2 regions of the Plantactinospora sp. CNZ321 genome follow, and region 2 is predicted to be linked to the other one. Evidence: predicted binding sites of a transcription regulator. Region 2 holds the regulator's gene; the other holds the start of a gene.
The links. The regulator HrcA, encoded in region 2, represses chaperone genes, less so after heat shock. The targets are predictions, from matches to a motif close to GGTTNGCACNCTCNNNNNGAGNGTGCNAACC.

Region 1: the regulator HrcA is predicted to act here: its motif matches at 4,968-4,998, upstream of groES (co-chaperone GroES).

Annotation. Positions count from the first base shown of each region.
Region 1 is NZ_SHKQ01000001.1:2,576,208-2,583,044, reverse strand. It holds gene EV371_RS11565 (helix-turn-helix domain-containing protein) at 1-225, opposite strand, end outside; gene EV371_RS11560 (WhiB family transcriptional regulator) at 480-860, shown strand; gene EV371_RS11555 (molybdopterin-dependent oxidoreductase) at 873-2,546, opposite strand; gene groL (chaperonin GroEL) at 2,796-4,442, opposite strand; gene groES (co-chaperone GroES) at 4,522-4,836, opposite strand; gene EV371_RS11540 (THUMP-like domain-containing protein) at 5,084-6,337, shown strand; gene EV371_RS11535 (substrate-binding domain-containing protein) at 6,740-6,837, shown strand, end outside.
Region 2 is NZ_SHKQ01000001.1:1,196,700-1,203,536, forward strand. It holds gene EV371_RS05235 (glycoside hydrolase family 3 C-terminal domain-containing protein) at 1-1,563, shown strand, start outside; gene EV371_RS05240 (16S rRNA (uracil(1498)-N(3))-methyltransferase) at 1,598-2,341, opposite strand; gene dnaJ (molecular chaperone DnaJ) at 2,393-3,529, opposite strand; gene hrcA (heat-inducible transcriptional repressor HrcA) at 3,596-4,618, opposite strand; gene EV371_RS05255 (DUF4870 domain-containing protein) at 4,900-5,616, shown strand; gene hemW (radical SAM family heme chaperone HemW) at 5,720-6,837, opposite strand, start outside.

The sequences.
Region 1 (6,837 bases), 1.4 Mb from region 2:
TCCGGGCGACCGGGCCAGTACCCGCCGGGTGAAGCCGACGCTGTCCGGGCGGGTGAGCGCGGTGTCCGCGAGCACCACGTCCGCCGGCCGCTCGGCGAGCCGGAGCATGGCCTCGGGGTCGGACACCGCGGTACGGACCGCGGCGGCCAAACCGAGCCGGGCCGCCGCTGCCGCGACGTTCTGGGCCGCGAGCGGGGTCCGGACGCAGACAAGAACGGTGCGCACGGTGCTCTCCTCTCCGCAACGAGGAGACCACGCCAGTGAGTGATCATGATGAGTTTCCACGGATGAACCACAAACTTTTTGGACGATTCGCCCCGGGGAACGGCTTCGGGGCCAGAAGTGCGCGATCAAGTACGTGTGAGTCGTCCACGCCCGGGGTACCGGGACCCGTGGTCGGATCGGTGCGCCTGCGCGGCCCGCCGCCCGGATTCCGACCCGAGCAGGTCATCGCGGTGCCGCGCGGAGGGAGGGTGCTGATGTCGAACGTACGCAGACTGCCTGGACCCATCGTCGATCTGTGGGAGTGGCAGCGGCTTGGCGCCTGCCGGGGCCGAGACAGCGCCCAGTTCTTCCACCCGGATGGTGAGCGGGGTTCGTCCCGCAACCGCCGCGAGGCCAACGCGAAGGCGGTCTGCGGTGCCTGCCCGGTACGTGCCGAATGCGCCGCCCACGCCCTCGCCGTACGCGAGCCGTACGGGGTGTGGGGCGGCTTCAGCGAGTCCGAGCGGCTCCGGCTGCTCGCCGTCGGCTGGGAGGACCTGGCCGACCGCCGACAGAGCCGGGTGGACATCGCCCGGCTGGAGGCCCGACTCGGCCGGCCGTTCCGGTCGACGGTGCCGGCGCAGCGCTCCGCCTGACCCGGCCGGTACTCAGGTCACCGTGACCGTGATGGTGTGCCAGCCGGTGGCGCCGTCGGGGTCGACCGGACGCGATTCGCCGGTCTGTACCGCCCCGGTGGCGTCGGTCGCACGTACTCGGAGGGTGTGCTCGCCGGGGGTGGCGAGCCAGCGCCAGGACCACTGCGTCCAGGTGTCGGTGGAGACCGTCGCGGCCAGCGTCGCCGGCTGCCAGTCGCCGTCGTCGACGCGTACCTCCACCTGCCGGATCCCGACGTGCTGTGCCCAGGCCACCCCGGCGACGGTGACCGGGCCGGTCGACAACGTCCGGCGCCGGCGTGGGGTGTCGATCCGCGACTGGGTCTTGATCGGCCCCTGCGCCGACCAGCCCCGGGGCACCCAGTACGCGTCGAAGTCGGCGAAACTGGTCAACTCCAGTTCCACCAGCCACTTGCAGGCCGAGACGTAGCCGTACAGGCCGGGCACCACCACCCGGACCGGGAAGCCGTGCTCGATCGGCAGCGGTTCGCCGTTCATCCCGACGGCCAGCATCGCGTCCCGGCCGTCGGTGAGCAGCCCGGTCGGGCTGCCGCAGGTCCAGCCATCGGCCGAGCGCCCCACCACCTGGTCCGCCCCGGGCAGCGGTCCGGCCTCGGCGAGCAGCGGCCCGAGCGGCACGCCGAGCCAGCGGGCGTTGCCGATCAGGTCGCCACCGACCTCGTTGGAGACGCAGGCCAGGGTGATGTGCCGTTCGATCATCGGCCGGGCGAGCAGGTCGGCGTAGCGCAGCGTGATCGGGTTGCGGACCCGGCCGTGGATCCGCAACCGCCACTGCGCCGGGTCCACCCGGGGCACCACCAGTGCGGTGTCGATCCGGTAGAAGTCCCGGTTCGGCGTCACGTACGACGAGAGCCCCGGCACCCGCAGGTCGGCGTCCGCCGGTACCGGCACCGCCGGGCTGGTCGGCGCCGGCAGCTCGATCGCCGCGCGGGCGGCCGAGACACCCCGCCGGGTCGACAGCCAGCGCCCGCCGAAGCCGCCCACCGCCGCCGCGCCGACGGCGAGCCCGACACCGGTCAGGAACCGCCGCCGGGCGTTCTCGTCCGGGTACGCCGACACGGACGGCGGCAGCGGAGTCCCCTCCGTTCCGCCCGCCGGGCCGGCCGGTGGCCCCGGATCAGCACGGCCGCCCAGGGCAGGCGGGGTCGCCGCGACCGGCCCTGTCCGGTCCGCTGCCGGCGTGGCGGCGGTCAGGGTCCGGCCGGGCGGGCCGGCGACGAAGAGCCGGAGCACGCCGGCCGCCAGTACGGCGCCGAGCAGCGACGGCAGTGCGGCGACCGGGCCGGCACCGGGGCGGGTCAGCGCCGCCAGTACGCCGACCGCGCCGAAGAGGGCGATCCCGGCGTACCCGAGGGGCAGCGAGCGGACCGCGACCAGCCCGACCAGGGCGGCGAACCCGGCCAGCAGTACGGCGGTGCCGACCAGGAGAGCGATCTTGTCGTAGACGTAGAAGACGTCGACGGCGAACTGTTTGAGCGGTGCGGGCGCCAGGTCCACCAGTACGCCGCCGACCGCGACCAGCGGTGCCGAGCGCGCGCCGGTGAGCACCGCCACGACCTCGGCCGCACCGAGCGCGACGGCCGCGGCCGCCAACCCGGCCAGCGCACCGAACCGGCGCGGCAGGTGGCCAGGACCGACCCCGACCATCGCCGCCCCGGCACCGCCCGGATCCGGGAACATCCTCATCCGACCAGTGTCGCGGGCCGTACCCGGGTGCGGGAAGGGTGGGTCAGGGGATTCGCCGGTGGTGTGACCGGCGGGTCCGGTACCCCAGAAACGAAGATCCGCGTGAGCGGGGGCCGGACGCGGAAGACTTCTCCACGCCGGACCGCTCACGCGGATCCCGGTGTCACGACCGGGCGGTGCGGATCAGCGCGATCCGGGCCCGGAGCCGGTTCAGAAGCCCGGACCGTGCTGGTGGCCGTGCCCGTGACCGTGGCCGTGCCCGCCGGCGGCGGCCGGCTCGGCCTTCTCCGGCTTCTCCACGACCAGGCTCTCGGTGGTCAGCAGCAGCCCGGCGATCGACGCCGCGTTGGTGACCGCGTTGCGGGTCACCTTCACCGGGTCGATGATGCCGGCCTTGGCCAGGTCCTTGTACTCGCCTGCGGCGGCGTCGAGGCCGTTGCCCCAACCCTGCTCGGCGACCTTCTGCACCACCACGTAGCCGTCGTGGCCGGCGTTCTGGGCGATCCACCGCAGCGGCTCGACCAGCGCCTTGCGGACGATCGAGACGCCCACCTTCTCGTCACCGGTCAGGCCGAGGTCGCCGTCGAGTGCCGAGACGATCTGCACCAGTGCGGCGCCGCCGCCCGGCACGGTGCCCTCCTCGACCGCAGCCTTGGTCGCGGCGATGGCGTCCTCGATGCGGTGCTTGCGCTCCTTCATCTCGACCTCGGTCGCCGCACCAGCCTTGATCACCGCGATGCCGCCGGAGAGCTTGGCCAGCCGCTCCTGGAGCTTCTCGCGGTCCCAGTCGGAGTCGGACGCCTCGATCTCCTTGCGGATCTGCGTGATCCGCTCGGCGACGTCGTTGTCCCGGCCCCGGCCGTCGATCACGGTGGTGTTCTCCTTGTCGACCACCACCCGACGGGCGGTGCCGAGCACCTCCAGGCCGACCGAGTCGAGCTTGTAGCCCAGCTCGGGGGCGACCACCTCGCCGCCGGTGAGGATCGCCATGTCCTGGAGCATCGCCTTGCGCCGGTCACCGAAGCCGGGCGCCTTCACGGCGCAGACCTTGACGGTCTTGCGGATCGCGTTGACGACCAGGGTGGAGAGCGCCTGCCCCTCCACGTCCTCGGCGATGATCAGCAGCGGCTTCGCGGTCTGGAGAACCTTCTCCAGCAGCGGCAGCAGCTCCTCGATCGAGGAGATCTTCTGGGTGGTGATCAGGATGTACGGCTCGTCGAGCACCGCCTCCTGCGACTCGGTGTCGGTGACGAAGTTCGGCGAGATGAAGCCCTTGTCGAACTGGAGGCCCTCGGTGACCTCCAGCTCGGTGGCCAGGGTCGAGCCCTCCTCGACGGTGATCACACCGTCCCGGCCGACCTTCTCCATCGCCTCGGCGATCAGGTCGCCGATGGTGGCGTCCTGGGCCGAGATCGTCGCCACGTTGGCGACCGACTCCCGGCTGGCCACCTCGACGGCCTTCTCCAGCAGGGCCGCGGAGACCTTCTCGGCCGCCGCGTCGATGCCCCGCTTGAGCGCGGCCGGTCCGGCCCCGGCCGCCACGTTGCGCAGGCCCTCCCGGACCATGGCCTGGGCCAGCACGGTGGCGGTGGTGGTCCCGTCGCCAGCGATGTCGTTGGTCTTGGTCGCCACCTCCTTGACCAGCTGCGCGCCGAGGTTCTCGTACGGGTTGGTGAGCTCGATCTCCTTGGCGATGGTCACGCCGTCGTTGGTGATCGTCGGGGCACCGAACTTCTTGTCCAGGACGACGTTGCGCCCGCGTGGGCCGAGAGTGACCTTGACCGTGTCCGCGAGCGTGTTGACACCGTGCTCCAGCAGGTGCCGGGCGTCATCCGAGAAGCTCAGAATCTTCGCCATTGTGTTAACAGGGTCCCTTCACGAGCGCTGCCCCGGCCCGGCAGGGCCGGTCCGGGGCAGCGTCACTGGATCAGTCAGATCACTTCTCGATGACGGCGAGGACGTCGCGGGCGGAGAGCACCAGGTACTCCTCGCCGGCGTACTTGACCTCGGTGCCGCCGTACTTCGAGTAGATGACCGTGTCGCCGACCTTCACGTCAACCGGGATCCGGTTGCCGTCGTCGTCGAAACGGCCGGGGCCGACAGCGAGGACGGTGCCCTCCTGCGGCTTCTCCTTTGCGGTGTCGGGAATCACGATGCCCGACGCCGTGGTCGTCTCAGCCTCGTTCGCCTGGACCAGGATCCGGTCCTCGAGCGGCTTGATCGCAACCTTGGTCGCGGTAGTCACGGGCATACCCTCCTGGGGTACTGGTTTCTATGCCGGCCGGCGAGCCGACCAGCGTCAATCTGCCACATGCCACCGGGCGGGTCCGTCGTCGCGGGTGCCGGTCCGCCTGGCGTTCAGCCCCCGGACAGCGGCCCGGAAGCTGGCACCCTCGGTTTGAGAGTGCTAACGGCAGGTTATGCCGACGGCTAGCACTCCGTCAAGGAGAGTGCCAACCCGACACGCCCGCCGGAGGCCCGGCCGGCACAATGCTCCGGTGGACTCCGAGCAGCTCGCCGCGCTGCGTACCCCGGACGGGGGAACCGCGCTGGCCACCGCCGCCGAACTGGCCGACGGCGACCCGCTGGCCGCGGCGGCCGCGCTGCGCCGCGCCGGGGTGCCCGCCGGGCTGGCCGCCGCCGCGCTGACCCAGACCGAGCTGCGGCGCCGGGCGGCCGCCAAGTTCGGCCCGGATGCGGCCCGGATGTTCTTCACCCGGGCCGGGTTGGAGCAGGCCACCCGGGCCGGGGTCGCGGCCCGCCGGGCCGCCCGGCTGCGCACCGCCGGGGTGCGCACCCTTGTCGACCTCGGCTGCGGCCTCGGCGCCGACGCGCTCGCCGCCGCCCGGGCCGGCATCCGGGTGTACGGCGTGGAGGCCGATCCGGTCACCGCGGCGATGGCCGCCGCCAATGCCGAGGCGGCCGGGGTGGCCGACCGGTTCACCGTGACCGTCGGTGACGCGACCCGGTTCGACCTCACCGCGCTCGACGACCCGGTCGACGCGGTCTTCTGCGACCCGGCCCGGCGCAGCACCGGCACCGGCCGGCGGATCTTCGACCCGGCGGCCTACTCCCCGCCCTGGAACTTCCTGCTCGGTTTGACCGACCGGGTCCCCCGGACGGTCTTCAAGGTCGCGCCCGGGATCGCGCACCGGCTGCTGCCGACGGGTGCCGAGGGCGAGTGGGTAAGCGTCGACGGCGACCTGGTCGAGGCGACGGTCTGGTCCGGTCCGCTCGCCACCGCGCCGCGCCGGGCCACCCTGCTGGCCGGGGCGGTGGTGCACGAGCTGACCGGCGACGGAACCCGCCGGGCCCCGGTCGGACCGGTCCGGCGCTACCTCTACGACCCGGACCCGGCGGTGGTCCGCGCGCACCTGGTCGCCGAGTTCGCCGGTACGGTCGACGGCACCCTCGCCGACCCCGAGATCGCGTACGTCTACGCCGACGCCGCCCGGCCCACCCCGTACGCCCGGTGCCTGGAGGTGCTCGAGTCGCTGCCGTTCTCGCTGAAGCGGCTGCGGGCCCGGCTGCGGGACCTCGACGTCGGGCGGGCGGAGATCCTGAAGCGGGGTTCGGCGCTGGACCCGGAGCGGCTCCGCCGCGACCTGCGGCTGGCCGGCGGCGAGCCGATCAGTCTGGTGCTGACCCGGATCGCCAGCGCCCCGACGGTGCTGCTCTGCCGTCCGGTGCCGGCTCCGGAGCCTCGACGGGCCGTCGAGGGCTGCGACTCGAACTCGCCCCGGCGGACCTGATCCGGCTCACCCGCGCCACCACCGCGCCGGTCGCCGCGCCCCGATCCCGGCCGGGCCGGGACCGGGGCGGTCGGCACGGGTGGTCCGGAGAGGATCATTTCCGGCGTATCGCCGCTGTCCGATCCCGGGATGTCCCGCACGTTGCTGAATTGTTACCCGGAACAACAAACTCGTGACCTCGGTGACCTTGCCCTGAAGAGTCTTCGCGCAATACGTTGCCGGACACAACAAAAGTAATGCGGGCGGTCGCCACAGCCCATCAGAGACTCCGGCGGAGCGCGACCCGGCGGAGCCGCTGGCGAGGCAGCCCAACGGGGGGAGGCCACCGGGCAACACCGCGACCCGCTCGGCGCACCACCGCTGGAACCGAGACACCACACCCACCCCGAAAGGACCCGTGCAATGCGCAGAGGGATCCTCACCATCGCTGCCGTGGGCCTGCTGACCACGGGCGGCCTCGCCGCCTGCGGTGACGAGTCCGGCGGCGACGGTGGCGCCGA
Region 2 (6,837 bases):
GGCGTACCCCCGGCGGTGGACCCGGCCGATCTGCCGCGCGCACCGGACGGTGCCACCCTGGCGCACGTGGTGGCGGTCCGCTCCTTCGTGCTGGCCCGCAACGACGGCGACCTGCTGCCGCTCGATCCGGGCCGGCTGCGCCGGGTCGCGGTGCTCGGCGCGCTCGCCGACGACGCGCGGATCCAGGGCGGCGGCAGCGCCCTGGTCGCGCCGCCACACGTGATCTCCCCGCTCGCCGGGCTGACCGCCGCGCTCCCCGACGCCGACCTCGGGTACGCGGTCGGCGCCGACCCCCGGCTCCGGCTGCCGGCCGCCGGCGGGGTGGCGTGGACCCCGATCGTCGCGACGCTGCGCGACGCCGACGGCCGGGAGCGCTACCGGACCGAACTGGACCGGGCGACGGTGCGCTGGATGGGCGACCCGCCGGACGGGCTGCCCCCGGACGATCTCGCCGCGGTCGACCTCACCGCCACGCACACGCCGCTGCGCACCGGCACCGCCCGGCTCGCGGTCGAGGGCTTCGGCGTCTTCACCCTGGTCGTGGATGGCGTGGAACTCTTCGACGGCCCGCTCTACGACCCGGCCGAGGAGCCCGGCACGGTCTTCCGGGCCACCGTCGAGCGCCGGTTCGAGCTTCCCGTCCGGGCCGGTGAACCGGTCGAGGTACGGCTCACCCAGCGGATGGTCGACGGCGACCACCCGGGCTTCGTGTCGTTCACCCTCGGGCACGCCGAGCCCGCGGTCGCCTCGGCGGACGAGCTTCTCGACGAGGCGATTCGGACGGCGACCGGGGCCGACGTCGCGGTGGTGGTGGTCGGCACCACCGAGGAGGTGGAGTCGGAGGGGTTCGACCGGGGCACGCTGGCGCTGCCCGGCCGGCAGGACGAACTGGTCTCCCGGGTCGCGGCGGCCAATCCCCGGACGGTCGTGGTGGTCAACGCCGGCTCACCGGTGCTGATGCCCTGGGCCGACGAGGTGGCGGCGATCCTGCTCACCTGGTTTCCCGGCCAGGAGGCCGGGGCGGCGCTCGCCGACGTGCTGCTCGGCCGGGCGGAGCCGGGCGGGCGGCTCCCCACCACCTGGCCACGCCGGCCGGAGGACTGCCCGGCGCTCTCCACCACCCCGACCGACGGGGTCCTCGACTACCCCGACGAGGTTTTCGTCGGTTACCGGGGCTGGCGGGCCGAGCCGCTCTTCCCGTTCGGGCACGGGCTCGGCTACACCGACTGGGCGTACGAGTCGCTGACCGTCGAGGCCGGACCGGGCGGGCCGGTCGCGGTGGTCACCGTCCGCAACGCCGGTCGCCGTCCCGGCCGCGAGGTGGTGCAGGTGTACGCCGGCCCGGCGGCGACCGAGTCGGACCGTCCGGTCCGCTGGCTGGCCGGCTTCGCCGCTGCCGAGGCGGCTCCCGGGGAGGCGGTGACCGTCCGGGTACCGCTGCCGGGCCGCACCTTTCAGGTCTGGGAGCCGGACGGCGGCTGGCGGACCCGACCGGGCCGGTACCGGCTGGAGGCGGCACACAGCATCGCCGACATCCGCCGGAGCACCACCCTCGACCTCTGACACCCGGCGCCCAGAACCCGGTGCCGGCCGTCGGTCACCAGCGGCCGAGCCGGGTGGAGAGGACGGCGAGGGCCGCGACGCCGGCGGTGGAGGTACGCAACACCTCGGGTCCGAGCCGGACCGGCACGGCGCCGGCCGAGGTCAACGCCGCCAGCTCGTTCGGCGACACGCCGCCCTCGGGACCGACCACCAGCACGATGTCACCGGTCGCGGGCAGTTCGGCGGTGCCGAGCCGGGCCGCCGCCGCCTCGTGCAGCACGAAACCGGCCGCCGCGTCGGCGACCCGCCGGGCCACCGCCCGGAGCGACTCGTCCGGCGCCCGCGCCGACCCGGCGATTGTCGGCAGCCAGGGCCGGCGGGCCTGCTTGGCCGCCTCGCGGGCGGTCGCCACCCAGCGGTCGCGGGCGCGGGCGCCCCGGTCACCGCGCCACTGCGCCACCGAGCGCTCGGCCGCCCAGGGCACGATCTCGTCCACCCCGACCTCGGTCATCGCCTGCACCGCCAGCTCGCCCCGGTCGCCCTTGGCGATGCCCTGCACCACGACCAGGCGCGGGTCGGGCGGGTCGACGTACCACCGGGAGGTGACCGAGGCGGTCAGGGTGCCCCGGCCGACGGCGGTGACCACGGCGGTGAGGGTGCCGCCGCGCCCGTCCGCGAGCAGCAGCTCCGCACCGGTACGCAGCCGCTGCACGGTCGCGGCGTGGTGCCCCTCCGGACCGTCCAGCGTGACGGAGTCGTCCGACGGCAGCGACTCGACCAGGAACAGCGGCGCGCTCACGGCGTGCAGGTTAGCGGGTCGCGGTGTCGAGGCCGGCGGGTGGCGCGCCCGTCAGGCGTGGCCGTTGAAGGCGTCCCGCATCCGGGAGAAGAAGCCGCCCTGCTTGGTCAACTCGGCGACCTCCTCGCCCCGGGTCTTGGCGAACTCGCGCAGCATCCGCTCCTGCTCGGCGTCGAGCTTGGTCGGGGTACGCACGTCGAGGTGCACGTAGAGGTCACCCCGGCCGGTGCCGCGCAGGTGTGGCACGCCCCGAGCCCGCAACCGCAGCGTCGAGCCCGGCTGGGTGCCCGGCTTGACGTCGACCGGCTCCTCGCTGTCCAGCGTCTTGATGGTCAGCCGGGTGCCGAGCGCGGCGGCGGTCATCGGCACGGTGACCCGGCAGTGCAGGTCGTCTCCTTTGCGGGAGTAGACGTCGTGCGGCCGCTCGTGGATCTCGACGTAGAGGTCGCCGGCCGTACCGCCGCCGGGGCCGACCTCGCCCTGCTGGGCCAGGCGGATCCGCATGCCGTCCTCGACCCCGGCCGGGATCTTGACGGTCAGCGAGCGGCGGGTACGCACCCGGCCGTCCCCGGCGCAGGTCGGGCAGGGGTGCGGGATGACCGTGCCGTACCCCTGGCAGACGGTGCACGGCCGGGACGAGACGACCTGGCCGAGGAAGGTGCGCTGCACCGACTGCACCTCGCCCCGCCCGCCGCACGCCTCGCAGGTGGTGAGATGGGTGCCGGGCGCCGTGCCGGCCCCCGTGCAGGTGGTGCAGAGCACGGCGGTGTCCACCGCGATCGGCGCCTCCACCCCGAAGGCCGTCTCGGGCAGGTCGAGCTCGAGCCGCAGGATGGCGTCGGCACCGGGCCGGGTACGCGGACGCGGTCCTCGGGAGCCGCCCGCGGCACCGAAGAACGCGTCCATGATGTCCTGGAAGCCGACGAAGGGACCGCCCGCACCACCCGGGCCGCCTCCGGGGGCGCCGCCGGGAGCCAGCGGATCGCCACCGAGGTCGACGATCTGCCGCTTCTGGTCGTCCGAGAGGACCTCGTACGCGGCGTTGATGTCCTTGAACTTCTCGTGTGCCTCCGGATCCGAATTCACGTCCGGGTGGTACTGGCGCGCCAACCTTCGGTAGGCACGCTTGATGTCGTCGTCGGAGGCGTCCCGGCTGACGCCGAGAATCCCGTAGTAGTCCTTGGCCACTGCGTTCCGTGTCCTCATGTCTGTCTCGCGTTACCGTCCGCCGGTCGTCAGGGATGGGTTTGGTGGTCAGTTCTGCGCCAGCACGTCGCCGACGTAGCGTGCCACGGCCCGCACCGTGGCGATGGTGCCCGGGTAATCCATCCGGGTGGGGCCCAACACGCCGAGTCCGCCGACGATGGTCGTCCCCGGACCGTATCCGGTGCTGACCACCGAGGTGGCCCGCAGATTGTCGATCTCGTTCTCGTCGCCGATGCGCACCTGGAGGGTGTTCGGCTCCACCTCGCCGATCAGCTTGAGCAGGATGACCTCCTCCTCGAGCGCCTCGAGGATCGGTCGCAGCGAACCCTGGAAGTCGAGCAGCCCGCCACGGGTAAGGTTGGCGGTGCCGGCCAGCGCGATCCGCTCCTCGTGCCGCTCCACCAGGGTCTCCAGCAGCACGGTGGCGAGCGTGGTCATCGCCGGGCCGAGCCCGGGAGACACCTCGTCGACCAGCGCCTGGACCAGGGGCGGGGTCTCGGCCAGCTTCTTGCCGCCGAGCCGCTCGTTGATCAGCCGGCGCAGGTCGGTCACGTCGTCGGCGGTGATCGGGGTGGGAAGTTCGACCAGGCGCTGCTCCACCCGACCGGTGTCGGCGATCATGACCAGCATCAGCCGGGTGGTGGAGATCGGCACCAGCTCCAGGTGCCGGACGGAGGAGCGGGCCAGGCTCGGGTACTGCACCACGGCCACCTGCCGGGTGAGCTGCGCGAGCAGCCGAACCGTACGGTGCACCACGTCGTCGAGGTCGACCGCGCCGACCAGGAAGCGTTCGATCGCCCGGCGCTCGGCCGGGGTGAGTGGCTTGACCCGGGAGAGCCGGTCCACGAAGAGCCGGTAACCCCGGTCGGTGGGCACCCGGCCGGCGCTGGTGTGCGGCTGCCGGATGTAGCCCTCCTCCTCCAGCACGGCCATGTCGTTGCGGACGGTCGCCGGGGAGACCCCCAACTGGTGCCGCTCGACCAGGGCCTTGCTGCCGACCGGTTCCTGGGTGGCGACGTAGTCCTCCACGATCGCGCGCAGCACGTCGAGCTTGCGGTCGTCGAGACCCATCCTCACCTCCCTGCGACGTCCCGGCCCCGGCCGCGCGGAACGACCGGAGCGACCACGACGGTCGGGCGCCAGGTCGCCCTGGCACTCGACTGTAGCGAGTGCCAGTCTACGACCAAGGCCTACCCGGCGCGATGATCGTTTGGAAGGGCTATCCGAAGCCGGACAACCGGCTTGCCAGCACACCCTACCCCGGTGGGCCTAGCAGGTACGGTCGGCCATTGTCCAGATTCAATTCGGGGGGCGGCTGGCGCCGGTTGAGCCGGAGTCCTACCGTGACCTCCATGACTGAACCGCCTCGCCCTCCCGGAGAATACGGCGGTCCGCCCCAGGACCCGACCGCCCCGATGAACCCGGGTCAATACCCGACGCCAGGCGAGGGATACCCCCCGCCGGCGGCGCCCCAGTACGGCGCGCCCGGCACGCCCCCGCCGACCTCCGGCGGCGGCACCTACCCGACCTCCGGCGGCGGGACATACCCGACGTCGGGTGGCGGGACGTACCCGACCTCCGGTGGCGGGACATACCCGACCTCCGGTGGCGGCTATCCCCCGCCCGGCGGCTATCCCCCGCCGGGTGGTTATCCACCCCCCGGTGGCTACCCGCCCCCCGGCGGCCAGCCCCCGGGCGGCTACCCGCCGGGCAACCCCTACGGCGCCCCGGCGCCCTCGGGCTACGCCAACAGCGACGAGAAGACCTGGGCCCTGATCGCCCACTTCGGCGGGATCGCGGTGGGCTTCGTCGCCTCGCTCGTCGCGCTGCTGGCCAAGGGGAACGAGTCGCCGACCGTGCGCGCGCACGCGGTCGAGGCGCTCAACTTCCAGATCACCTGGGGCATCATCTCGATCGTCTCGATCATCGTCGGGACCTGCACCCTGGTGCTGATCTTCCTGCCGCTGATTGCCTGGCTGGTGGTGGTGATCTTCTCGATCATCGCCGGCATGAAGGCCAACGAGGGCGTGCTGTACCAGTACCCGATGTCCATCCGCATGATCAAGTAGCACCGACCGAAACCCCCGATGGCCCGCGCCGGATCCGGCGCGGGCCATCGTGCTGTCGGGACCGCTCCTTGCACGCCACGGTGCCGCGACGCGGCGTACCGGGTCAGGGCAGCAGGTCCCGGACCACCGCGTCGGCCAGCAGCCGCCCCCGCAGGGTGAGCACCGCCCGGCCCGCGTCGTACGCCGCACCGTCCAGCAGTCCCGTCTCGCGGGCCCGGGCCGCACCCGACCGCCCGGCGTCGTCGAGCGTCGCCAACGGCAGCCCGGCGGCGAGGCGGAGCCGGAGCAGCACCTCCTCCGCCTGCCGCTCCCGCGCCGACAGCACCTCCCGGGCCTGCCCCGGTGACTGCCCGGCGGCCAGCCGGGCCGCGTAACTCGACGGGTGCTTGACGTTCCACCAGCGGACCCCGCCGACGTGGCTGTGCGCGCCGGGGCCGAGGCCCCACCAGTCGCCGCCGGTCCAGTAGAGCAGGTTGTGCCGGCAGGCAGCGGCCGGCGTCCGGGCCCAGTTCGAGACCTCGTACCAGGAAAAGCCGGCCTCGTGCAGCGCGGCCTCGGCGGCCAGGTAGCGGTCCGCGGCCACGTCGTCGTCGGGGTACGCCAACTCCCCGCGCCGCATCCGGCCGGCCAGCCGGGTGCCGTCCTCCACTATCAGGGCGTACGCGCTGACGTGGTCGACCCCGGCGGCCAGCACCGCCTGAAGCGACGCCGCGAAGTCCTCCGCCCGCTCCCCCGGCGTCCCGTAGATCAGGTCCAGGTTGACGTGCGCGAATCCTGCCTCCCGAGCCTCCCGCGCGGCCTCGGTCGCCCGGCCGGCGGTGTGCCGGCGGTCGAGGATCGCCAGCACCGGCGGGGCGGCCGACTGCATGCCCAGGGAGATCCGGGTGTAGCCGGCGACCCGCAGCGCCGCCAGCGACTGCGGGGTCACCGACTCCGGGTTGGCCTCGGTGCTGACCTCGGCGTCGGCGGCCAGCCCCCAGGTCCGGTCGATGCCGTCCAGGATCCGGGCCAAATCGTCCGGAGGGAGCAGGGTGGGCGTACCACCACCGACGAAGACGGTGTCGACCCGGGCCGGCGGCCGGTCGGCCAGCACCCGGGCGGCCAGGCGCAGCTCGGCGAGCACCTGGTCGGCGTAGCCGTCCCGGCCCGCCGTCCCGCCGAGTTCCGTCGCGGTGTACGTGTTGAAGTCGCAGTAGCCGCAGCGGCTGGCACAGAACGGCA